Linked DNA regions of Parazoarcus communis. The protein of the gene in region 2 binds, or shares a complex with, the protein of the main gene of each other region. Links are inferred from orthologs where the notes say so. Each region holds a gene or a part of one and is shown on either strand. Other genes may lie near its edges.

Region 1 (4,050 bases), 570 kb from region 2 along the record:
CAGACCGTGCGCGAAGACGAGGCACGCAGCCGGGATGAGAACGACGACTGATTGCGTGCTGTCTTGAAGCGTACTCAGCGCAAGATCATTCGCCGTGCGGTTGATGGTGTGCTGCTGCTCGACAAGCCCCAGGGGCTGACGTCGAACGCGGCGCTGCAGACGGCTCGCCGTCTGCTCAACGCAGCTAAGGCTGGCCACACCGGCACGCTCGATCCAATGGCAAGCGGCCTGCTCCCGCTGACTTTCGGGGAAGCCACCAAGTTTTCTCAGATGCTGCTCGATGCGGACAAGGCTTACGAGGCCGGAGTGCAGCTGGGTGTCGATACCGATACGGGCGATGCCGAGGGGAAGGTGCTTGCAACGCATCCTGTTGCAGTGAGCGAAGAAGCGTTGCGCGAGGTGTTGTCGCGATTTGTCGGTGACATCGACCAGGTGCCGCCGATGTATTCGGCACTCAAGCGCGATGGAAAACCCTTGTACGAATACGCGCGTGCGGGCATTGAGCTCGAACGCAGTGCGCGCAGGGTGACGGTCTCCTCGATCGACCTGGTGTCCTTCGACGGTAGCCGTTTCGTGATCCGTGTGGATTGCAGCAAGGGGACCTATATTCGTTCGCTTGCGATGGATATCGGCGCGGCCCTGGGTTGTGGCGCACATCTTTGTGCTTTGAGGCGAACGCGGATCGGCGTCTTCGGTATCGAAGACGGTGTTCCGCTGGCGCAGCTCGAAGCTGCGGAGATGGACGCACGGGACGGAATGCTGGCGCCGGCAGATACGCTGGTCAGCGTTTTTCCGCGTATCGATCTCGATGCGCAGCAGGCCCAGTACATGCTCCAGGGGCGGCCGTTGAGCCTGACGGAGCAGGGCGAAGGTTTTGCCCGGATCTACGGTCCGGATGCTTTTCTCGGTCTTGCCGAGTGGAAGCCTGACGGAAAATTGTGGGCGAAACGCCTCATCGCAACGGGTGAGGCGAATCAAAGTACGTGATTTTGATTGAATTCTTGGTGCGGCAATGGGTATAATCCGCCGCTTCTGATTGGTCGAACGAAAAGAGTAAACACGCACATGTCTCTCGATATTGCAACCAAGGCGCAAGTCGTCTCCGATTACCAGCGCGCTCCGGGCGATACCGGTTCGCCGGAAGTCCAGGTCGCCCTGCTGACCGCCCGTATCAATGGCCTGACTGGCCACTTCAAGGAACACGCGAAGGATCATCACTCCCGTCGTGGTCTGCTGAAGATGGTTAGCCAGCGCCGCAAGCTGCTCGACTACCTGAAAGGTCGCAATGCCGAGGGTTATCGTAGCCTGATCGAGCGTCTGGGCCTGCGTAAGTAAGTCGCTGCTCGTGATCAGCCCGACAGCGCCCGAAACGGCTGCCTGAGCAAGCAAAAGCCGGGGCGACCCCTTAGGGTCGCTCCGGCTTTGTCACATTCAGGACGGGTTTCTGGCCTGTTCCTGCAGTTGTTGTTCGCTGCATCTAATGTTTAAAGGAATTTCCCTTGCCTACTTCCATCAAGAAATCATTCGCTTACGGCGCGCACACCGTCACCCTCGAGACCGGCGAGATTGCTCGTCAGGCCGGTGGTGCCGTGATCGTCAATATGGACGACACCATGGTGCTGGCCACCGTGGTTGCGGCCAAGGAAGCCAAGCCCGGTCAGGATTTCTTTCCGCTGACCGTCGATTACGTTGAGAAGTTTTACGCTGCCGGCCGTATTCCCGGTGGTTTCTTCAAGCGTGAAGGCCGTCCGACCGAGAAGGAAACGCTGACCTCGCGCCTGATCGACCGCCCGATCCGCCCGCTGTTTCCGGAAGGCTTCAATAACGAAGTCCAGGTCATCGCGCTGGTCCTGTCGCTGAACCCCGAAGTCGACGCCGACATCCCGGCGATGATCGCCGCTTCGGCTGCGCTGGCAATTTCCGGTGTGCCTTTCAGCGGCCCCATTGGTGCTGCACGCGTGGGTTACGCCGATGGCCAGTACCTGCTCAACCCCACCACCGAGCAACTCAAGACGAGCGAACTCAACCTGGTGGTGGCCGGTACCGAAGCCGCCGTGCTGATGGTCGAATCCGAAGCGCGCGAACTGTCCGAAGAAGTCATGCTTGGTGCCGTCGTGTTCGGTCATGAGCAGATGCAGCACGCTATCCGTGCGATCAACGAACTGGTCGAAGTGGCCGGCAAGCCGGAGTGGGACTGGAAGGCGCCGCTCGCAAACGAGGCTCTGATTGCGCGTATCGACGAGCTGGCCAAGGCTGACCTCGAAGCCGCTTTCAACATCACCAGCAAGCAGGCTCGCAGCGCCCGCATCAGCGAGATCCTGAAGGCGACCGTCGCCGCGCTGACCGATGGCGTCGAAGTGCCGCCTTCGCTCAACGAAGTGAAGGACATCTTCTTCAATCTCGAGTCCGGTATCGTCCGTAGCCGCATTCTGAACGGCGAGCCGCGTATCGACGGTCGTGACACCCGCACCGTGCGTCCGATCGAGATCCGTACCGGCGTGCTGCCGCGTGCCCACGGTTCCGCACTGTTTACTCGTGGCGAAACCCAGGCGCTGGTGGTTGCCACCCTCGGCACTGGCCGCGACGAACAGATCATTGACGCGATCGCCGGCGAGTACCGCGAAAACTTCATGCTGCACTACAACTTCCCGCCGTTCTGCACGGGCGAGACCGGTCGTTTCGGCATCACCAAGCGTCGCGAAGTCGGCCATGGCCGTCTTGCCAAGCGCGCACTGATCGCAGCCCTGCCGAAGCCGGAAGACTTCAGCTACACCGTGCGTCTGGTGTCGGAAATTACCGAATCGAACGGTTCGAGCTCGATGGCTTCCGTGTGTGGTGGCTCGCTGGCGCTGATGGACGCCGGTGTGCCGATGACGGCTCACGTGGCAGGTATCGCCATGGGCCTGATCAAGGACGGCAACCGCTTCGCCGTGCTGACCGACATCCTGGGTGACGAAGATCACCTCGGTGACATGGACTTCAAGGTGGCCGGTACCGAAAACGGTATTACCGCACTGCAGATGGACATCAAGATCCAGGGCATCACCAAGGAGATCATGAAGGTCGCGCTGTCGCAGGCGGGTGAGGGGCGTATCCACATCCTCGGCCTGATGAAGCAGTCGCTCGACACCGCGCGTGTCGAAGTGTCCGAGTTCGCGCCGCGCATGATCAACATCAAGATCAACCCCGAGAAGATCCGCGACGTGATCGGCAAGGGCGGTGCGGTGATCCGCGGTCTGCAGGAAGAGACCGGTGCCGTGATCGAGATCCAGGACGACGGCAACGTCACCATCTCCTGCGTTAGCGCCGAAGGTGCCCAGGCTGCCAAGGCCAAGATCGAGGCAATTACCGCCGAAGTCGAAGTCGGCAAGATCTACGAAGGTACGGTCGTGCGTCTGCTCGACTTCGGTGCCATCGTGAACATCATGCCGGGCCGCGACGGTCTGCTGCACGTGTCGCAGATCGCCAACGAGCGCGTGAATAACGTTGCCGACTACGTCAAGGAAGGTCAGGCTGTCCGCGTCAAGGTCCTTGAGACCGATGAGCGTGGCAAGATCCGCCTGAGCATGAAGGCGCTGCTCGAGCAGGCTGCAACGAACTGATCGGCGGAGTTCGCCGAGGATCAAAAAGGGACGCCTCGGCGTCCCTTTTTTTGTGCGTGTATCGCGTGCGGCAGTCTGCCGCGCTGCGGAGAGATCTCCCTAGCGCGCGACCTGGCGTTCGCGGATCTCCTCGAGCGTCTTGCAGTCGATGCACAACGTGGCCGTAGGACGCGCCTCAAGGCGCTTCAGGCCGATTTCTACGCCGCAGCTGTCACAGTACCCATACTCGCCTTCCTCGATGCGCTGGAGGGCCTCGTTGATCTTTTTGATCAGCTTGCGTTCGCGGTCCCGGCTGCGCAGCTCGAGCGACAGGTCGGATTCCTGGCTGGCGCGGTCATTCGGGTCTGCAAAGGATGTCGTCTCGTCCTGCAGCGTGTGGACGGTACGTTCGATATCGTCGGACATTTCCTGACGGAGCGCAGTGAGCATTTCGCGAAAATGTGCGTTC
Region 2 (11,080 bases):
GATCTGATGCGTTCTGCCGGTCTTGAGTTCGACCTCGAGCAGACTGAACCGCTTCCAGCGCCGCACCAGCCGGACGATGCTATGCGACGGCTTGCCCTCGGGGCTGACCCGAACCCGCCGCTCCCCCTCCGGGGTCAGATACTTGTACAGCGGCGCCTTGACGTGCTGAACGGGGTTGATCCAGCGTCCGGGCACCAGGGTCAGGTAACGCTTCTCCATTGCGCCTTCGCGCATCATGTCATGCAGCGCAGTCAGCGCAGAGCGCTTCTTGGCAACGATCAGCAGCCCGGACGTTTCGCGATCAAGGCGGTGCGCAAGCTCGAGCATCTTCAACTCGGGACGCTGAACCCGCAATTGCTCAATCACCCCGTGACTGATGCCGCTGCCGCCATGAACCGCCTTGCCGGAAGGCTTGTCGATGACAAGAAGCGCGTCGTCTTCATACACGACCGGCAACGCTTTCCCCGCCGGAGGTGGAACGGAACGCGCCGACTCGGAGATTCGCATCGGCGGAATGCGCACTTCGTCCCCCACCACCAGGCGGTAGGTCTGCTGCACACGCCCCCCATTCACCCGCACCTCTCCACTGCGCAAAATGCGGTAAACATGGCTTTTCGGCACGCCCTTTGCAATACGCAACAGGTAGTTATCGATGCGCTGACCAGCGGCAGCCTCATCAATCCTTTCGTGCCGAACCGCAATCGCTTTGCCTTGAGTCGTCATCCTGAAATATACTTCCCTGCGGTTGATTCCGGTTGCGGTCGGCATCCCCTCGCGCCACGAGGCGGTTGAGGATGAACGACGATGAGCCCGCACAAGCGCTCCCGGAAAACCGAAGCGTGCCACACGAAGCCCAAAAAGGCGCCGATGGTAACGCAATCGACAAACTTCGACACACCCATCCAGCCTCACGGTTGGATTTAGACGCGCAACACATACGCAGGATCAAATGCATTTGTCTGCTGATCCAAGGACACTGGCAGACAGATTCAAGAGAGTATCGACCAGCCGACCCATCACAGCCAATATTGACTACCGGATGAAAGTAGCCCTACCCAACTGCTCCTGACCCCGGAAAGCGCGATGGTGCGCGCCGTTCGTCCTGCCCGTGTGCATTGCGCGGGAGAACGATCCAAAATGAAGCGAATGCTCTTTAATGCGACGCAGGCAGAAGAACTGCGCGTCGCAATCGTTGACGGTCAGAAACTGATCGACCTCGACATCGAATCGGCCAACAAGGAAGAACGCAAGAGCAATATCTACAAGGCGGTCATCACTCGCCTCGAGCCCAGCCTCGAGGCCGCCTTTGTTGATTATGGCGCTGAGCGACATGGCTTCCTGCCCTTCAAGGAAATCTCGCGTTCCTATTTCCAGCCCGGCGTAGATGCCAGCAAGGCCAGCATCAAGGAAGCCCTGCGCGAAGGTCAGGAACTGATCGTTCAGGTCGAGAAGGACGAGCGCGGCAACAAGGGTGCAGCGCTCACCACCTATATCTCGCTGGCCGGCCGTTACCTCGTACTGATGCCGAACAACCCCCGCGGCGGTGGCGTATCGCGCCGTGTGGAGGGTGACGAGCGCGCTGAACTTCGCGAAGTCATGGATCAGCTCGAGAGCCCTGCGGGCATGAGCCTGATCGCGCGCACGGCAGCAATCGGTCGCGGCGCCGAAGAACTGCAGTGGGACCTTAACTACCTGCTGCAACTTTGGACTGCCATCGAAGGCGCAGCCCAGGGCCAGACCGGCGCGTTCCTGATCTATCAGGAAGGCAGCCTGGTGATTCGCGCCATTCGTGATTATTTCCAGCCCGACATCGGCGAGATCCTGATCGACACCGACGAAATCCATGAACAGGCTCACCAGTTCATGGCTCACGTCATGCCGGGCAACGTCAGCCGGATCAAGCGTTATAACGACGACGTTCCGCTGTTCTCGCGTTTCCAGATCGAACATCAGATCGAATCGGCTTACTCGCGCCAGGTCGGCCTGCCCTCCGGCGGTGCCGTGGTGATCGACCACACCGAGGCTCTGGTCTCGGTCGACGTCAACTCCGGTCGTGCGACCAAGGGTGCAGACATCGAGGAAACCGCGTTCCGCACAAACCTTGAAGCGGCCGACGAAATTGCGCGTCAGCTGCGCCTGCGCGACCTCGGTGGCCTGATCGTCATCGACTTCATCGACATGGAGTCGCAGAAGAACCAGCGCGAAGTCGAGAACCGCCTGCGCGACGCACTGCGCCACGACCGCGCCCGTGTCCAGACCGGCAAGATCAGTCGTTTCGGTCTGCTTGAGCTGTCGCGTCAGCGCCTGCGTCCGGCACTTGCCGAAACCAGCTACATCACCTGCCCGCGCTGCAATGGCACCGGCCACATCCGCAGCACCGAGTCGTCGGCATTGCACATCGTCCGCATCCTCGAAGAAGAGGCCATGAAGGACAATACCGGTGCAGTGCATCTGCAGGTGCCAGTCGATGTCGCTACCTTCCTGCTCAACGAGAAGCGGGTTGATATCGCACGCATCGAGTATCGCCACAAGGTTCAGCTGATCATCGTGCCGAACCGGCACATGGAAACGCCGGCGCACGAAATCGTCCGCTTGCGCCACGACCAGCTTAACCAGGAAGACATCGCGCTGGCCAGCTACCAGATGGTCCACCAGCCGACCGAAACCGAAATCGGCATGCCCGCCAAGGAAGGCGACAAGCCTGCGCGCCAGGAAGCTGCCGTGAAGGGCATCTCGCCCGCTCAGCCGGCGCCCGTTGTCGCACCGCGCGCTGAAGCCGCCCCTGTCGTAGCTGCTGCAGCACCCGCAAAGGGCTTGATTGCACGCTTCCTCGGCTGGTTGACGGGCGAGCCGACCCCGGCACCCACGCCGGCACCTGTCGCTGAAACGACGCCGAAGCGCGAATCGCGCGGTCGCGGCGAGCGCGGTGGCGAGCGCCGTGGTGGTCGCAATGGACGTCGTGACGGCCAACGCGGCGAACGCACAGAAGGCGAAGGCGGCAACACGCGTAACGGCGCCCGTGCCGAGAAAGCCGAGAACACGGAGCGCGAGAAGCCTCAACGCCAGACGCAAGAGCGTCAGGAACGTGGCGAGCGCACCGAACGTGGCGAACGCTCTGAAGAAGGCGGCCGCAGCCGTGGTCGCGGTCGTCAGCGTCAGCCGCGTCAGGACGACAATGCAAAGGCAGCAGAAGCGAGCACCGAGCAGATGGCCGATAACGCAGCCATCGTCGCTGCAGGCGCCGCAGAAGTGATTGTGACCGCAGCGCCTGCAGGCGAAGAAGGCGCACCCGAGAAGCGTCGTCGTCGCAGCAGGGGACGTCGTGACCGCCGCCCGGGTGAAAGCCAGGAAACGGTTGATCAGCAGGCAAATGCCGACAGCGATAGCTCCGCTTCCGAGAGCTCGACCGCAGCTGTGGCCACGGCGGCTGTTGCCGCGGCTACGGTCAGCGATGCAGCCCTTGAACAGACTGCCGCTGAGTTGCCTGTCGCTGTCTCCGAATCGGCGAGCCCGGTCGAAGTCTCGGTTAACGCCGAGCCGGCACCGATGCCGGTGCGCGCAGCTGCAACCGAGATGGCTCCCGTTGCTGCTGCAGCCGAAGTTGAGGTGCCAGCAATCGTGACAGCTGCAGCCGAAGTGCCTGCAGCTGAACCGGCTGTTGAAGCATCCAGCGCGGCCGAGGCACAAGAGCCCGCTACCGATCCGGTAAGGACCGAGATCGAGGCACCCGCCGCTATCGAAGCGCCGGTCGAGGCTGCCGCTGCAGCAGTTGAAACGACTGCTCCGGCAGCCCTTGAAGCAGTCGAAACGATCGCTGCTGAAGTGGCACCGGCTGCCGTCGAGGCAGAAGCTGCATCCGCAGCCGTCGAAGCTGAAACGGTCGTCGCGGCAGTCGAAGTCGAGTCCCCTGCTGTTGTCGAGGAAGTCGCTCCGGTTGCAGCAAGTGCGTCTGCACAGGCACCTGCAGCACTGGGCCCGATTGACCTTGCAGGCGTGCTCGAAGACGCTGGCCTGGTCATGATCGAAACCAGCCAGGACAAGAAGGTCAGCTTTGGCAACGGCGCACCGGAAGCGCCGCAGCAACTTGGCCGCAAGCCGCGTGCTGCAGTCGTCATCGCTGAAGAGCCCTTGCAGCAGGTAGAAACGCAGAAGTAATCACGTCAATGCCGCCCGACCGGGCGGCATGGTGTAGAAATGGCCGTCGGGGGACTCCCCTGCGGCCATTTTTTTCGCGTTGAGCGGAAGACCCCGAGAGTCGGTCAGCGGCCGTCCAGGGCGCCACCGAGCAGGCGATCGACGCCTTTCTCGCACAGATCCAGAACAAACTCGAAGCCGTTCACGCCGCCATAGTACGGGTCGGGCACCTCTTCCTCCCCAAGCTCGGGCGCAAACTCGAGAAACAGCGCGAGCTTGGGCTGATAGACCTCGGGGCAGTTGCGCACCATGTGCTCCAGATGCCCTCTGTCCATTGCCAGCAGCAGATCGAAGCGCTGAAAGTCAGTAATCTCGAGTTTGCGCGCGCGCAACGGCGAAAGATCGTAGCCGCGTTGCGCCGCAGCTTTCATGGCGCGTGGATCGGGCGGCTCTCCCGCGTGGTAGCCCTGCGTGCCTGCCGAGTCCACCTCGAAGTCGGACTCAAGCCCGGATGTTTCGATGAAGTGCCTGGCAATGCCCTCAGCGGTAGGCGAACGGCAGATATTTCCCGAACATACAAAAAGAATTCTCTTCATGCTCTCCCTTTAGGTGTTTCCGTGCTGATCAGCACCAAACGCCCGCTCCCTCAAGCGGAACAGTTCATCCCGAGCCGCTGCAGCCTTCTCGAATTCGAGGTTGCGAGCATGCTCCTGCATCTCTTTTTCCAGCTTCTTGATTGTCCGGGCCAGCGCCTTCTCGTCCATCAGCGCATAGTCAGCCCGCGCTTCGGCTGCAACCGAAGCCCTTTTCTCATCGTCCACGGAATAGACCCCGTCGATGATGTCCTTGATCCGCTTGGTGACGGTTTTGGGAACGATACCATTTGCCTCGTTGAAGGCAATCTGCTTCGTCCGCCGGCGCTCTGTTTCATCGATCGCGAGCTGCATCGAACGCGTGACCCGGTCGGCGTAGAGGATGGCCGTGCCATTGATATGACGGGCAGCGCGACCTATGGTCTGGATCAGGGAACGCTCGGAGCGGAGGAAGCCCTCCTTGTCCGCGTCGAGGATGGTCACGAGCGACACCTCGGGAATGTCCAGGCCTTCACGCAGAAGGTTGATCCCTACCAGCACATCAAACTCGCCCAGGCGCAGATCGCGAATGATCTCGACGCGCTCGACGGTATCGATATCCGAGTGCAGATATCGCACGCGGACGCTGTTCTCGTTGAGGTAGTCGGTGAGATCCTCGGCCATGCGTTTGGTCAGCACGGTCACCAGCACCCGCTCACCCACCGCAACCCGGGCCTTGATCTGGCTGAGCAGGTCGTCAACCTGAGTCGTTGCCGGACGGACCTCGACCAGCGGGTCGATGAGACCGGTGGGACGCACGACCTGCTCCACTACCTGCCCCTGGTGTTCGGCCTCGTACGCTGCAGGCGTGGCAGAGACGAAAATCGTCTGCGGCATCAGACGCTCGAACTCGTCGAATTTGAGCGGACGGTTATCCAGCGCCGACGGCAGCCTGAAGCCGTAATTGACCAGATTCTCCTTGCGCGAGCGATCGCCCTTGTACATCCCCCCCACCTGCCCGATCGACACATGCGACTCGTCGATGAACATCAGTGCGTCCTGCGGCAAGTAATCGATCAAAGTCGGGGGCGGCTCGCCCGGGCTGCGTCCGGAGAGATGGCGAGAATAGTTCTCGATGCCCTTGCAGAAGCCCATCTCGTTAAGCATCTCAAGATCGAAACGCGTGCGCTGTTCGATTCGCTGCGCTTCGACCAGCTGATTCTCGCCATAGAAATGTTCGACGCGGAGCTTGAGCTCGTCCTTGATGGCTTCGATCGCCTTCAGCACCGTCTCACGCGGCGTGACATAGTGGCTCGAGGGGTAGACGGTAAAGCGCCCGAGCTTCTGCTTCAGGTGCCCTGTAAGGGGGTCGAACAGGGTCAGATGCTCGACCTCGTCGTCGAACAGCTCGATGCGGATTGCCAACTCGGCGTTCTCGGACGGGAAAACGTCGATCACATCACCCCGCACGCGAAAGGTGCCGCGACGGAAATCGATATCGGAGCGCGTGTACTGCATTGCCACCAGACGCTGGATCAGGTCGCGCTGCCCGACCTTCTCGCCCTCGCGCAGGTGCAGGATCATCGCGTGATAGTCGACCGGGTCGCCGATACCGTAGATGCAGGACACGGTGGCCACGATGACCACATCGCGCCTTTCCATCAGGCTTTTCGTGGCCGACAGACGCATCTGTTCGATGTGCTCGTTGATCGACGAATCCTTCTCGATGAACAGGTCGCGCGACGGCACATAGGCTTCTGGCTGGTAGTAATCGTAGTAGCTGACGAAATACTCCACCGCGTTCTCGGGAAGAAACTCGCGAAACTCCGCATAGAGCTGCGCAGCAAGCGTCTTGTTGGGCGCGAGCACCAGCGCCGGACGCCCCATCTGCGCGATGACGTTGGCCATGGTGTAGGTCTTGCCGGAGCCGGTCACCCCGAGCAGGGTCTGGTACATCAGCCCGTCCTCGACCCCCTCGACCAGTTTCGCGATCGCAAGCGGCTGATCGCCAGCGGGCGGAAAGGGCCGGTGCAGACGAAACGGGCTGCCTTCGAAGGTAACAACGTCTGTCGTGCTCGCTGAGGCGCTACCGTCTGAACTCTGCATGCTAGAATTTCCGATTGTTTCAGCTGACGCCCGAACTTGAGGGTCCAGCTCGGGCAAACAACGATTATTTCCCAAAACGCGCGTCAAGGCACGGCCAGTTTCCCTGCCGGACGGGCGTGAACCGCAAGTGCTACTGGAGCTAACATGTCTGCATCGATCTTCGCCGCCGTCGAAATGGCACCCCGCGACCCGATCCTCGGTCTCAACGAGGCCTTCAATGCCGATACGCGTGCTGAGAAGGTAAACCTCGGCGTCGGCGTGTATTACGACGACAACGGCAAGATTCCGCTGCTGGGTGCCGTTCGCGCAGCCGAGAAGGTCCGCCTGGAAGCGATGCCGCCGCGCGGCTATCAGCCCATCGAAGGCGCAGCCACCTATAACACTGCAGTTCAGAACCTGCTGCTGGGCAAGGACTCGCAACTCATCGCCAACGGCCAGGTCGTGACCATCGAGGCCCTTGGTGGCACGGGCGCGCTCAAGGTCGGCGCTGACTACCTGAAGCGCCTGCAGCCGGGCGCGACGGTGTACATTTCGGACCCGAGCTGGGAAAACCACCGCGCCCTGTTCGAAGCCGCCGGCTTCCCGGTCGAAACCTATCCGTACTACGACGCAGCCACCCGCGGTGTTAACTTCGAAGGCATGAAGGCCAAGCTCAACAGCCTGCCCGCCGGTTCGATCATCATCCTCCACGCCTGCTGCCACAACCCGACCGGCGCCGATCTCTCCGACGCCCAGTGGAACGATGTGGTTGACGCCTGCCGCAGCCGCGGCCTGGTCCCCTTCCTCGACATGGCCTACCAGGGCTTCGCCGACGGCATCGAAGCCGACGCCGTCGCTGTGCGCGCCTTCTCCGCCAGCGGGCTGCAGTTCTTTGTCTCCAGCTCCTTCTCCAAGAGCTTCTCGCTCTACGGCGAGCGTGTGGGCGCGCTGTCGATCATCACCGCCGCCAAGGAAGAAAGCGCCCGCGTGCTGTCCCAGGTCAAGCGCGTCATCCGCACCAACTACTCCAACCCGCCGATCCATGGTGGCGCCGTGGTTGCAGCAGTGCTCAACTCCGCCGAGCTGCGTCAGCAGTGGGAAGATGAACTGGCCGGCATGCGTGACCGCATCCGCGACATGCGTACCAGTCTGGTCGAACAGCTCAAGGCTGCTGGTGTGGCACAGGACTTCTCCTTCGTCATCAAGCAGCGCGGCATGTTCTCCTACACCGGGCTGACCGCTGCACAGGTCGAGCAACTCAAGACCGAATTCGGTATCTACGCCGTGTCGACCGGTCGTATCTGCCTGGCCGCACTGAACACGAAGAACATCGGTTACGTCGCCAAGGCCATTGCCGCAGTCGTGAAGTAAGAAGGAGAGACGGGCTGCATAAAAAAATGCAGTTTATTTCTTGACGAACCAGAAGGCGCAGCCTACAATGCGCGCCTCTGTTCCTCGATAGCTCAGTTGGTAGAGCGCCGGACTGTTAATCCGTAGGTCCCTGGTTCGAGCCCAGGTCGAGGAGCCAGAAGAATTCAGCAGCGGCTGCACGCGATTTTTGCGACCGCGGGGGGAACCCCAAGAAAACGTTGCAGCAAGAGTTTATTCCTCGATAGCTCAGTTGGTAGAGCGCCGGACTGTTAATCCGTAGGTCCCTGGTTCGAGCCCAGGTCGAGGAGCCAGAAGCAAAGTGAAAATGCCATCCTTCGGGGTGGCATTTTTGCGTTCACGGGATGCGAAGTCAGCATCAGGATTGCTCAGATGGCTACGCCTTCCGTCGTTCGGCGACCGAACGAGGTAGATTGCCCCGGAGCCTCCAGACATCCCGCAGCCTCAAGCTGTGACGCAACGAAGATGTTCAGAGAACCCGGGGCCATTCAGTTTGCACAGCCAGCCGGTCTTAGCGTCAGCCCGCGCTCGTACGGCTTTTCGACCAGTTCAATCGGCACGTGCCCCGACAGCCCCTGCGCTGACCTTGCCAGCCAGAACGGAATGCAGCGGGCCATGCGTTCGATTACGGCGGTGATCTGACAACAAGCGTTCCATCGCAGTCGAAAACCCGGGCTTCTATTCCCCTGCCCCCTCACGGCGTGACTGGCGCAATACCTGCCGACAGTTCGATCTCTGCATCGCGCCGATCCAGCCTCCCGGCCCAAACTGTCAGGAACAATGCGACGAGTACCACCAGCGCGCCAACCCATGCAGTGTGGATGAGGCCAACGTGGGTCACGATCAAGCCGCCCACCCAGGCGCCAGCCGCAATGCCGACGTTGAAGGCTGCGATGTTCAGGCCCGAAGCCACATCCACGGCCTGCGGAGCAAAGCGTTGCGCCTGCTTGACCACATAGACTTGAAGACCCGGCACATTGCCGAAGGCAACACCACCCCACGCCAGTACGGTGACAAGCATCAACCAGCGATTCGGAGCGGTGATGCTCAGAACTGCCAGCACGACAGCGAGCAGCAGGAAAATGAGTTTCAGCGCCGGGATCGGCCCGCTTCGATCTGCAAGTTTGCCGCCCCACAGATTGCCAGCCGCGACCGAGACGCCATAAGCCAGCATGACCCCGCCAACCGCGCTGGCTGAATAACCCGTTATCTGCTCAAGAATCGGAGCCAGGAACGTGAAGGCGATGAACGAACCGCCGTAGCCCACGGCGGTCATCGCGTAGACGAGGAGTAACCGGGGCTGCGCCAGCACGCCGATCTGCTGACGAAGCGTAGCCGGCTTGCTGTGCGGTACGTTCCTGGGGACAAAGATCAGGCTTCCCATGAACGCGATCACACCCAGGGCTGCGACGGCGAGAAACGTGGCGCGCCAGCCAAAGTGCTGACCGATGAACGTGCCCATTGGCACACCCGTCACCAAGGCCACAGTCAGGCCAGTGAACATTATCGCGATGGCACTTGCGGCCTTCTCCTTGGGCACCACGCTCGCTGCGATGATCGACCCAATCGAGAAGAAGACGCCGTGGGCCAGTCCGGTCAGGATGCGCGCCACGATCAGGGACTCGTAACCTGGTGATTGCCAGGCGACCAGGTTGCCCGCCGTGAACAGTGCCATCAGGGCGAGAAGCAGCGCCTTGCGTGGCACCTTGCCCGTCAAGGCGGTGAGCACCGGAGCACCGACGGCGACGCCGAGCGCATAGAGGCTGACGAGTAGCCCGGCTGACGGCAGGCTGACGGACAAGTCAGCAGCGATGGTCGGGATCAGGCCAACGATGACGAACTCTGTCGTCCCGATGGCAAAAGCGCTGATGGTCAGCGCGAATAGCGCGATTGGCATGCTTGCATCCTTGTGTTGAGCGTTGAAAGAATGCGATGGTGGGTTAAATCACTTATGCTATAAAGTCCATAGTATTGAAAAAATATTTGCGTTTATATCAACAATGAAGACAACCCTGGATGAAATGCGGACGTTGATCGCGGTGGTCGATGCGGGTGCGCTGTCGCGTGCGGCCGACCATCTGAGGCTGACCGTATCGGCAGTCAGCCGAACCCTGGGGCGGCTGGAGCACAAGCTGAACACGACACTCCTTCGCCGCACCACGCGACGTCTGGAGCTGACTGAGGAAGGCACCATTTTTCTCGACCGTGCGAGAGAGATCATCGCCTGCGTCGAGGGCGCCGAAGAAGATCTTTCGATCCGCCGCGAACGGCCGGCTGGGCGGCTGCGTGTAGATGCCGCCACGCCTTTCATGCTCCACGGTGTTGTTCCGTTGATTTCCGGCTACCGTGAGCGCTATCCGGAAGTGACGCTGGAGCTAACCAGCAACGAAGGCTTGATCGACCTGCTGGAGCAGCGCACCGACGTTGCCATCCGCATCGGAAGGCTCAAGGATTCAACGCTGCATGCACGGCCTATCGGCAGCTGCCGTCTGCGCGTGCTGGCAGCGCCTTCCTATCTTGAACAGCACGGTCGGCCGCGCAGCACCGGCGACCTCGCTCAACATGTCTTGCTGGGCTTCACACAGCCGGCTGCACTCAATGAATGGCCGTTACCCGCACAGGACGACCTGCCGCTGCGTATCACCCCCACCATTGCAGCCTCCAGCGGTGAAACCCTGCGCCAGCTGGCACTTGAGGGCGCAGGAATCGTCTGTTTGGCGGACTTCATGACCCATCGCGACCGAACCGAAGGACGCTTGGTGCAGTTGTTCCCCACCCGAACGCTGGAGGTGCGCCAGCCGATCAACGCCGTGTACTACCGGAACACGGCGCTGTCCGCCCGGATCTCCACATTTGTGAGCTATTTGAGCGAGCATTGGGGTTCGGGTGCGGCCGGATGC
Region 3 (10,285 bases), 580 kb from region 2 along the record:
GCCTCCGCCGCCAACACTCTGAGCAAAGATACCTATGGCGCTGGTGCCGTAGGTCGTGAAATCGCCAGAGCTGAGCACCGTCACCAAACCGCCGTCACCTCCGCTGCCGCCATCGCGACCGAATGCAGCACCAAAACCAATGCTGTCGAGATCCGAAAAGCCGCCGCCAATGCTACCAGCCTGGCCGCCACCGCCGCCGATGCTCTGTGCATAGATACCATAGGCGCCTGCGCCCGAGGTAACGATCCTGCCACCATGAACAATATCCACCTCGCCGCCGTTGCCCGCAGCACCGCCGGCACCGCCGATGGCGATTTCGCCGAGGAGCCCGATTCCAACGTCCGCATCCTCGCCCTGTCCCTTACCTTTGGCATAGGCTTGTGCCTCTCCGCCGCCGCCACCTATGCTTTGCACAAAGATCGCATGTCCTTCAAGGCCTTTTGTGCTGATATCACCCTGGTTATCGACACTTACCTTTTCACCGTCTGCACTGACTCCACCGCTGGCACCAACGGTGACCGACAGGCTATGTGGCACCAGACCGCTCAATTCGCCTTCCTTGTATGCCTCGTGAAGCGTCTTGGCAATCTCCAGCGCACTAAGAACGTCCCCCGCAGCATCCACCCAGTCGCCGACCTTGCCCAAAATGCCATCGACAAGGCTGCCACCGCCACCTCCGACACTCTGTGCCAGTATGCCGCGTGAAAGCTCACCCTCGGTGCTGATCGAGCCGCGATTGACAACGCTTACTTTGCCGCCCTTGTTGCCGTCACCTCCATTACCACCAGCGCTCAATTCGATACCCCAGCTTGTGACCTCGGTATCCTTAAGCGGCAACAGACCTGAGCCAGACAGGCTGATCGCCTCGGCACTGCCACCACTACCGCCACCGCCGCCTATGCTCTGAGCGAAGATACCGTGTGAGATGTCGCCGAACGTCCGGATTGCACTGTCGTTGATGACATCGACGGCTCCACCGATGTTGCCTTTTCCACCTATTCCTCCAAATGCACCCGTGAGCGTCAGAGAGGAGTTTTCATCGCCGAGTGCCAGATCATTGTCAAATTTCAGTACGAGACTGGATCCACCCTGACCACCGCCACCACCGATGCTCTGTGCAACGACGCCGTGCGAACCATTTCCATGAGTCTCGATCTGTCCTGAAAGCGGTAAGGTGACGGTCCCTACGCTTACATTTCCACCCGCGCCTCCCTCGCCGCCATTGCCGCCAACACTGAAAGCGCTGGTGATGCTCCAACTCTTGTCCGAACTCCCGGCGCCGAGCCCCACTGCCGTACTGATGCTTGTCCCGCCAGCGCCGCCCCCACCGCCCACGCTGTTTGCATAGATCCCGTGCGAACCGCTACCCCAGGTTGCAAGCACTCCCTGGCTGGCAACCTCCACCGCACCTGCTGCACCGCCCTTGCCACCGTCACCGCCGACCGACAGCGAGAAACTCTTGGGCACTCCACCGAATGCCCCTGCGCCGGAGAAGGCAAAGCCGCCGTCGCCTCCACCGTCGCTGGTACTCTGCGCCCTGATCCCGTGGGAACTCATGCCGTTTGTAGTGATATCAGCCTGGCTAACGACGGTCACAGTGCCTCCCGACCCGCCATCACCGCCATCTCCACCTACACCAAGCGACACCGAAACGGGGCCACTGATGGAAACTGAGGCCGCGACGGCCAGGCCACCAGACCCACCACCACCTCCGATACTCAGTGCATGAATACCGGATGACCAGTCGCCCGTGGTGGCAATCGCACCCCGTATTGGATCCAGCTTATCGCCGACAGTGACAGTGTCCCCTGCACCACCCTCTGCACCTTTTCCGCCAACGCTCGCTGAAATGCTGTAGCCAGTCGAAGCCGCGACGGAAATACTGTTTCCGCCAGACCCACCTCCTCCGCCAATGCTTTCGGCAGCAATTCCCGGCGCCCCGCTTCCCTGGGTACTGACGGCGCCGTCGGCCAAAACGGCAACCTTTCCGCCCTTGCCGCCCTTCTCACCATCACCACCCCTGGCAAAACTCAAGGCGCCTTTGTCGCCAACAGCAATACTGACTGCAAGGCCACCGTTTCCGCCGCCCCCGCCGATGCTGCTACCCTGGATTCCAGTAGCATTCTCGCCAGCGGTGGAAATCGTGCCGCCCCGGCTGTCGACGGTCACATCACCGCCGTCCCCACCTGCACCACCACTCCCCCCCCAGGCAAAGCTGACGTATGCACCCGCGGAAACCGCAGCGCCGCCATTCCCCCCGCCACCGCCGATACTCTCGGCAAGAACAGCCGTGGAACCGTCTGCGAAGGTGGCGACTCGGCCGCGGTTGTTAACACTAACCGTACCGCCCGCACCACCGCTTCCAGCGCTGCCGCCAAATACGTATAGGCCGAGCGCGCTCCCGCCACCCCCACCACCGGTGCTCTCGTCAAAGCCGCCGACACTTCTCGCAAAAATGCCATAAGAATTATTGCTGTGAGTTTCAATCACGCCAAAATTGTTGACCTGTACAAGGCCTCCATGGCCAGCGTTCTTACCAGCACCACCGCTTCCAACCACCAACCCGCCAATTCCTCCGCCGTCACCTCCCAGCCCGCCCTGGCTCTGCGCCAAGACACCATGAGACGCCTCCCCGCGCGTGGAAACATCGCCGTTGTTGGTGAGGATCACCCAGCCACCGTCACCAGCCGCGCCTCCATCGCCACCTTCTGCCGCGCTCAGGCTGCCGTACCCGCCTCCACCATGACCACCGTCGCCACCTTCACTGAGGCCGTACATGCCGTAGGCATTATTACCAAGCGTGACAATGCTTCCAGCGCTGAGCAACGAGACACCGCCACCAAGCCCCCCACGCCCACCGTTCCCCCCGTTTCCGGTGCCTTCCAAACTGTTCCTGCCGTCGCCTCCATTACCCCCGTTACCGCCCCAACTGTGTCCAAAGATTCCGTTGCCGCTTCCACCAGTACTGGCAATGTCGCCAGCAAAGTCGACCATCACATCTCCACCAGACCCAGCATTTCCCCCTTTTCCACCCTGGCCTGGAAAATACTTAAGCCCAGTTCCTTCTCCACCCTGACCGCCATTTCCGCCGCCGGATTCGATATGAATCCCATGAGCAGCATTCCCTTTGGTTGAGACCTGCCACATCCCGCTACGTACGCGGGTTTCCAAGCCGGCACCAGCCCCGCCCGAATGCCCGCTATCGCCGGTAAACTCAAGAAATCCGGAGTCATCTCCTTTCCGTCCGGTACTCCCCAGACTAAAGAATCTGATGCCAACAACGCCATCAACTGGCGCAACGTCAGCAGTCAGGCTGCGAACCTGCAAGACGGACGGACTGGGAGGCGAGTTGATTGTGATTCCAGCAGAGAGATCGCCATCGCAGATCATTTCTCCTGCCACAGTGCTGCAGTCTGCATGGGCGTTCATTGCTGCCAATGACACCACTGCTCCAGCAGCGCGGGCGGTCGCCCTGAGAAACCGGCTGTCGAACGGAAAACCTGAAAGGCCGATCGTTTTCATATCAACTCCTTCCTGTCCACCGCACGTCTGCCAGTGATTAGCGAACGGAATGCGCCCAGCCAAGCCCACACGGAGAAAACCCACTCGGGCGGCGCGATCACGAACGGCAGCCAGTACATGTAACAGCCATTGCGGCAATTAAAGGAGTGAAGACACGACCGGCGTTACGCGGCGCCACCCATCGGATGCCCTCCCTGTACGGCGCCGTTCTCATTGTTTGTAAGGCACCACGACTCAAGCTGCCACGCAAGTAAGCCTGTTGTTAATACTAGACTCCACCACAGGCGCGAGTAAATTCAAGTTCCCCAGGCCGGGTACCCAGGCGCGATGCTCGACGCGCAGGATTACACGGTCAAAGCGTACGAAGCGGAACTAGTGGGCGTGTGACTGAGGCTATCGGGGAACCCCGTCTCTTTGAGCGACGAGGTGAGCAGCAAGGCTAATCGGTGCCATCCAGACGCAGAAAAGCAAAAAGCCAACCCCGAAGGATTGGCTTTTTGCTTGAATATGTGGCGCGCCCGGAAGGATTCGAACCTCCTACCCCTTGGTTCGTAGCCAAGTACTCTATCCAGATGAGCTACGGGCGCTTTGTACTGCTTTTTACTCACTGCCTTGCAGCAGAGAAGCGACATTTTAGAGCATTTCTAACATTTGTCAACTTCTTTTGCGTTTTTTTGAAAACTTTCGTTTTCACCGGAAGACTTTCGTGCTGTCCGTCCAACGCAGGGCGCGAATTATGCATCTACTGCTACTGGAGTGCAAGCGCCCGAACGAATTTATTTTCATGCCCCATTGCGGCACGGCATTCACCTGCTTGAGATACCCACAGCCTCCCCTCCAGTTGCTATGATCAACGCCCCCTAAGCGGCCCGCCGCAGCAACAGGATAGTGAGAATCTGAATGAGCATTTACGCCTTGGGCGATCGCACGCCCCGCCTGGGTGAAGGCACCTGGATCGCACACAACGCCACGGTAATCGGTTCGGTAGAGACCGGGCAGAATGTGAACATCTGGTACAACGTGGTCATCCGCGGTGACAACGACCCGATCGTGATCGGCGACAACACCAATATTCAGGACGGCTCCGTGCTTCACAATGATGACGGCGTGCCGCTGACAATTGGCGCCAACGTCACGGTTGGACACATGGTGATGCTGCATGGTTGCAGCATCGGCGACGGCAGCCTGATCGGCATCAACGCTGTGGTGCTGAACAACGCAGTCGTCGGCAAGGATTGCATCATCGGCGCCAACGCGCTGATTCCGGAAGGCAAGGTGATTCCGGACCGATCACTGGTCGTGGGTTCGCCCGGCCGCGTGATCCGTGAGCTGAGCGACGCCGATATCGCCGGCCTGCGCGCGAATGCCCGCCACTATGTAGAAAACGCGCAACTCTACAAGGCCGAGCTGCGCCCGCTAGAGCCCTCTGCCGCAGCTTGAGGCGCTTGCGCCGTCGCATCCGCTGCAGGAGATGCTTCGGCGCGCGTCAGCCAGATCACCGCTGAAAGAATGACGGCGCCGCCAAGCAGCTGATTTGCCTGTAACGGCTCCGCCAGAAACACCGCTGCAAGCAGCACGGTAACCACCGGTTCGAGCGTGGACAGGGTCGCTGCGTCCGCAGCGCCCAGGCGACGTATGCCGGCAAAGAGGCTGACCATGGCAACGACGGTCGATACCACGGCGATCGCGCCAACCGCCAGCCAGCCTGAAAGCGTCGCCGGAAAGGGTGTCGGGAACGCCGCGGCAATGCCGCCGAAGACGATTGCGGCGGCAAGCATGACGACCGTTGCGGAAGCGATCGGATCTTCGCGGTCGAGCACCAGACTTCCGATCAGGAAGTAGACGGAATAGATCAGCGCCGCCAGCAAGCCCAGCGCGATACCAAGCGGTTCGCCCGACAAGTGGCCGCCCAGCGTCAACGCGGTCCCGACCAGTGCAAGCAGCACTGCACACATGCGTGCGACGGTCAGGCGCCGCCGCAGCAGCACGGCCCCGAGCACCGTGACAAGAAACGGATACAGATAGAGCAGCAGCGCCACGAGACCGGCTGCAGCGTGATTGAGCGCGGTAAAGAAGCTCAACGACTGCCCCACATAGAACAGCCCGCCCATCGCCGCCAGCACGAGCAGATTGCGCCCCCGTGGCCAGCGCCGGCGAGTAATGAGCATGCTCACAGCCAGGACGCTGCCGGCCAGCAGAAAACGCAGAAACAGCACCGCGACCGGCCCGGCACCGTCTGCGTAGGCATAGCGGGCGAAGACCGCCATGGCGCCAAACGCGGTGGCCGACAGCGCGACAAGCAGGACACCGACGAGACGATCGCGATTCATGGGGGCGGGCACAGAGGAAGGACGCGCAAGCATGCCCACCCCCTCGCCACGGGTCAAGATGGGTGAACAGGAAGCCACGCGCATTTACCGTTGTCATTTACACCTGCATACCCGCTTCGGGGCGACGATGCGGTATACATTGCGCTCCTCCCCTTCTCTTGGAGCCCTCATGCGTACTGCCCGCCCGCTGATTGCAGCCCTCCTCGCCGTGACCGCGCTGACCGCCACGGCTGCCAACAACGACACGCCGCCGCTGCGTACCGTGGATCTATCGGCCGAAGCCAGCCAGGCGGCCACCAACGACCTAGGCATCGCCCAGCTCTATGCCGAGCAGTCCGGCCCCGACGCGGCCGTCGTTGCACGCCAGGTCAATCGCAGTATCGCTGCTGCGCTGGAGACGAGTCGTCGCTACGCTGACATCAAGACCCAGTCGGCAGGCACCTCGACCTGGCCTGTATACGCCAAGGGCGGCGGCAAGATCGAAGCCTGGCGCATGCGCTCGGAGATCCGGCTCGAGAGCCGGAACAGTGCGGCCCTGTCCGAACTGGTCGGCAATCTGCAGCGCGAGCTCGCGGTCTCGCAGATCACGCTGCAGCCGGCGCCGGAAACGCGGCGAAAGGCGGCCGACGAGGCCACCGTCGACGCTTTGCGCAGTTTTGAACAGCGCGCCACGCTGATCGCCAGCACCCTGGGCAAGCGCTACCGGATTCATCGTCTTAATGTGTCGGAGTCTGGATATCGACCGCCTGTTTTCGCCAAGATGCGCGGGGCTGCGATGATGGCCGAAGCCGCCCCGGCGCCGATCGAGGGCGGCGAAAGCGAGGTATCCGTCACGGTAAGCGGCAGTATCGAACTGCTGGACTAGACTGAAGCCCCCAAGGGGGTGGACGCGTCTGCGCTGATCGCCTATCTTTCAACGCATGCCGAATTGCCCCCATACCGCTCACATCAGCGCAGCACGCGGCTCTCAGCCAGCACTTGAAGCCTGCACGTCCGCCCCACCCTCTGTCGGGCGGACGCTTTCGTTCACGCTGGCACTTGTGCTTTCGGTGCTCGCCGGCTGCAGCACCACGCCGACATCCGGGCCGGTCTCATCCCTGCCGCAGTCCGCACCGCAAACGCCCGACCGCGATTACTTCGCACTCGACAACTCGGCGCAGACTCAGGAGCTGGTCCTCTACGCGCTCGGGCTGCTCGACACCGGCTACCGCTTTGGCGGTCGCAATCCCGACGCAGGCCTCGATTGCAGCGGCATGGTGAGCTACATCGTTGAGCAGATCAGTGGCCGCAAGCTCCCGCACAACGCCGCGAGCATTGCCGACCGAACCCGCCCCATCGACCCGGCCGAATTACGGCCCGGTGACCTGGTGTTCTTCAATACGCAGAAGAAGCGCCACTCGCACATGGGCATCTATATCGGCGACGGCAAGTTCGTCCATGCACCGTCGAGTCGTGGCGTGGTGCGGGTCGAGCGGCTCGACAACCGCTACTTTGCCCCGCGCATCGACGGCGCGCGCAGCCTGCTCGAAAGCAGCTGACCGGCAGCAGGGGTTTCCCGTCTTGAATGTCGCTGCACTGAAACCTAAGGTGAATAAGCTGCAGGAACCATAACGGAGGAGACACCAAAATGCCGATGAGAAAGGTGGGAGACGTAATTCGGGGCCAGACCGTCGTGACCGCAGCCAGGACGCTGAGCGTGTTCGAAGCCAGCAAGAAGATGGCGCAGGCACGGGTTGGCGCCATCATGGTCGTGGAGGGCGAACGCCTGACCGGGCTGTTCACCGAGCGCGACGCACTGAACAGAGTGCTGGCGACCGGACTGGACCCGACCCGAACGACGCTGGCCGATGTGATGACCACCACGCTGCAGACCATCGATGCCGAACAGCCACTCGGGCACGCCATGCACCTGATGTTTGAAGGGGGCTTCCGGCACGTCCCGGTGGTAAAGGGCGACCGCCCCATTGGCATGGTTTCGGCGCGTGACGCACTCGGAACCGAAATGATTGCGTTCGAACAGGAGCTTGAGCAGCGGGCATCGATCACCGAACTGCTGTAGCGCCGGCAAGCCCGCGCAAAATTACTGAACCGGCTCCGGCCGGTTCGTTGCTTTCTGGGGGATCTGCACAAAGATCTCACCCTCGCGCGTCAAGCCAAGTTCGTAGCGCGCGCGCTCTTCGATGGCGTCATTGCCCGACTTGAGGTCGCGCACCTCTTCCTCGAGACTGGCATTGCGCTGCTCGAGGCGGTAGTTCTCGTCGCGCTGCGCCTGCAGCTGCCGGTCAACGTCCCACACACGCAGCCACCCACCCTTGCCCAGCCAGAGCGGGTACTGGAGCACGACGACCAATACGGCAAGAATCATTACAGGCCAACGCATGTCGACATCAGGCGCCAAGAAAAACATTCATAGAATAGACAAAAGGCCGGCGGATTATCCGTCGGCCTTTCCTCGGGATCAACGCGGCCGCAGCCGCGTCAGCCGGATCAGCGCAGATTGTAGAACGCGCGCGTACCCGGGTAGCTGGCGGTATCGCCGAGATCTTCCTCGATGCGCAGCAGCTGGTTGTACTTGGAGATGCGGTCCGAACGCGACAGCGAACCGGTCTTGATCTGCATCGCACGCAGGCCGACAGCGATATCGGCGATGGTGGAGTCGTCGGTTTCACCCGAACGGTGCGAGATCACTGCGGTGTAACCCGCCAGCTTTGCCATCTCGACGGCAGCAAAGGTTTCGGTCAGCGTACCGATCTGGTTGATCTTGATCAGGATCGAGTTGGCCACGCCCTGCTCGATACCTTCGGCAAGAATCCGGGTGTTGGTCACGAACAGGTCGTCACCCACGAGCTGGACTTTCTTGCCCAGACGCTCGGTCAGATGCTTCCAGCCAGCCCAGTCACCCTCGGCCATCGCGTCCTCGATCGACACGATCGGGAACTTGTCGCACAGCGTTGCCAGGTAGTCGGTAAAGCCTTCAGCGGTCAGCGACAGGCCTTCGCCCTTGAGCTCGTACTTACCGTCCTTGTAGAACTCCGAGGCAGCGCAGTCGAGCGCGAGCAGCACGTCACGACCCGGCTCGTAGCCGGCGGCGATGATGGCTTCCTGGATCAGGTTGAGCGCTTCTTCGGTGCCGGACACGTTGGGTGCAAAACCACCTTCGTCGCCAACGGTCGTCGGGTAACCCTTCTTGTCGGTGATCTTCTTCAGGTGATGGAAGATCTCGGCGCCACAGCGCAGGGCTTCGCGGAAGCTGGTCATGCTCACCGGCATGATCATGCATTCCTGGATGTCCAGGCTGTTGTTGGCGTGCTCGCCGCCGTTGATGACGTTCATCATCGGCACCGGCATCACCATCGGGCTTGCACCGCCGAAGTAACGGTACAGCGGCAGACCGGCCTCTTCAGCCGCAGCCTTGGCCACCGCCATCGACACTGCCAGCATGGCGTTTGCGCCCAGGCGGCCCTTGTTTTCGGTACCATCGAGCTCGATCAGGGTGCGATCGATGAAGGCCTGCTCTTCGGCGTCGAGGCCGATGATGGCTTCGGCGATCTCGGTATTGACGTTCTCGACCGCGCGCAGCACGCCCTTGCCGAGGTAGCGCGCCTTGTCGCCGTCACGCAGTTCGATGGCCTCACGCGAGCCGGTCGACGCACCGGACGGCACTGCAGCCCGGCCCATGACGCCGGATTCGAGCAGCACGTCGGCTTCGACGGTGGGATTGCCACGGGAGTCCAGAATTTCGCGGGCGATCACATCAACGATTGCACTCATTTTCGTTCCTGTTTCAGTTACGGATTTTGAATCTGTCGTATCCCGACCAGACACATGCGGCGCGAATTAGACACTGCATCCACAAGTCATGTCGACTGCGGCAGCGCGGCATCGCGTCTGCAGACTTCAGAGTGTCTGTTCGAGCAAGGGGCCGGCCTTGACCAGCGCATCGATCTGCTTGAGCGTGGCCAGCAGGGCTTTCATCTTGGGCAGCGGCCATGCATTGGGGCCATCGGACAAGGCTTTTGCCGGATCGGGATGGCTTTCCATGAACAGGCCGGCCACGCCAACCGCAACCGCCGCCCGCGCCAGCACCGGCACGAACTCGCGCTGACCGCCCGACACCGAGCCCTGCCCGCCCGGCAACTGCACCGAGTGAGTAGCATCGAAGACGACCGGGCAACCGGTTTCGCGCATGATCGCCAGCGAACGCATGTCGGAGACGAGATTGTTGTAGCCGAAAGACACACCGCGCTCGCACACCATGATGGTGTCCGCGCCGCCATTGGCTTCGCGCGCCTTGTCGACGACGTTCTTCATGTCGCCCGGCGCCAGAAACTGCCCCTTCTTGATGTTGACCGGCTTACCCGAGGCGGCAACCGCATGGATGAAGTCGGTCTGGCGGCACAGGAAGGCAGGCGTCTGCAGCACATCGACAGCGG

Evidence for each region.
Region 1: the proteins of CEW87_RS16830 (region 2) and pnp are in contact, whole or in part, in a cryo-EM structure (PDB 9QH0), measured with the Escherichia coli proteins. The link is inferred for Parazoarcus communis from one-to-one orthologs.
Region 3: the proteins of CEW87_RS16830 (region 2) and eno are in contact, whole or in part, in a solved structure (PDB 2FYM), measured with the Escherichia coli proteins. The link is inferred for Parazoarcus communis from one-to-one orthologs.

Annotation. Positions count from the first base shown.
Region 1 is NZ_CP022188.1:4,262,091-4,266,140, reverse strand. Bases 1,142-4,050 are described here. They hold pnp (polyribonucleotide nucleotidyltransferase), read left to right. Parts: upstream 1,142-1,499; coding sequence 1,500-3,602; downstream 3,603-4,050. Other genes in these bases: dksA (RNA polymerase-binding protein DksA), read right to left, coding at 3,702-4,050; rpsO (30S ribosomal protein S15), read left to right, coding at 1,142-1,335. In the rest of the region: 30S ribosome-binding factor RbfA, read left to right, coding at 1-51; tRNA pseudouridine(55) synthase TruB, read left to right, coding at 64-987; more of rpsO, read left to right, coding at 1,066-1,141. UniProt on the Escherichia coli protein: Involved in mRNA degradation. Catalyzes the phosphorolysis of single-stranded polyribonucleotides processively in the 3'- to 5'-direction. Also involved, along with RNase II, in tRNA processing.
Region 2 is NZ_CP022188.1:3,683,140-3,694,219, reverse strand. The notes cover bases 757-4,355. They hold CEW87_RS16830 (Rne/Rng family ribonuclease), read left to right. Parts: upstream 757-1,137; coding sequence 1,138-4,155; downstream 4,156-4,355. Other genes in these bases: CEW87_RS16825 (low molecular weight protein-tyrosine-phosphatase), read right to left, coding at 4,260-4,355. Also shown: CEW87_RS16840 (RluA family pseudouridine synthase), read right to left, coding at 1-723; more of CEW87_RS16825, read right to left, coding at 4,356-4,730; excinuclease ABC subunit UvrB, read right to left, coding at 4,740-6,812; CEW87_RS16815 (amino acid aminotransferase), read left to right, coding at 6,957-8,162; CEW87_RS16800 (MFS transporter), read right to left, coding at 8,875-10,077; CEW87_RS16795 (LysR substrate-binding domain-containing protein), read left to right, coding at 10,181-11,080. UniProt on the Escherichia coli protein: Endoribonuclease that plays a central role in RNA processing and decay. Required for the maturation of 5S and 16S rRNAs and the majority of tRNAs. Also involved in the degradation of most mRNAs.
Region 3 is NZ_CP022188.1:3,110,851-3,121,135, reverse strand. What follows is about bases 7,482-10,285. They hold eno (phosphopyruvate hydratase), read right to left. Parts: upstream 9,624-10,285; coding sequence 8,340-9,623; downstream 7,482-8,339. Other genes in these bases: kdsA (3-deoxy-8-phosphooctulonate synthase), read right to left, coding at 9,750-10,285; ftsB (cell division protein FtsB), read right to left, coding at 7,933-8,232; CEW87_RS14185 (cyclic nucleotide-binding/CBS domain-containing protein), read left to right, coding at 7,482-7,911. Also shown: CEW87_RS22890 (autotransporter outer membrane beta-barrel domain-containing protein), read right to left, coding at 1-2,034; CEW87_RS22440 (hypothetical protein), read left to right, coding at 2,476-3,135; CEW87_RS14205 (gamma carbonic anhydrase family protein), read left to right, coding at 4,423-4,962; CEW87_RS14200 (DMT family transporter), read right to left, coding at 4,917-5,852; CEW87_RS14195 (SIMPL domain-containing protein), read left to right, coding at 6,022-6,717; CEW87_RS14190 (C40 family peptidase), read left to right, coding at 6,773-7,390; more of CEW87_RS14185, read left to right, coding at 7,480-7,481. UniProt on the Escherichia coli protein: Catalyzes the reversible conversion of 2-phosphoglycerate (2-PG) into phosphoenolpyruvate (PEP). It is essential for the degradation of carbohydrates via glycolysis.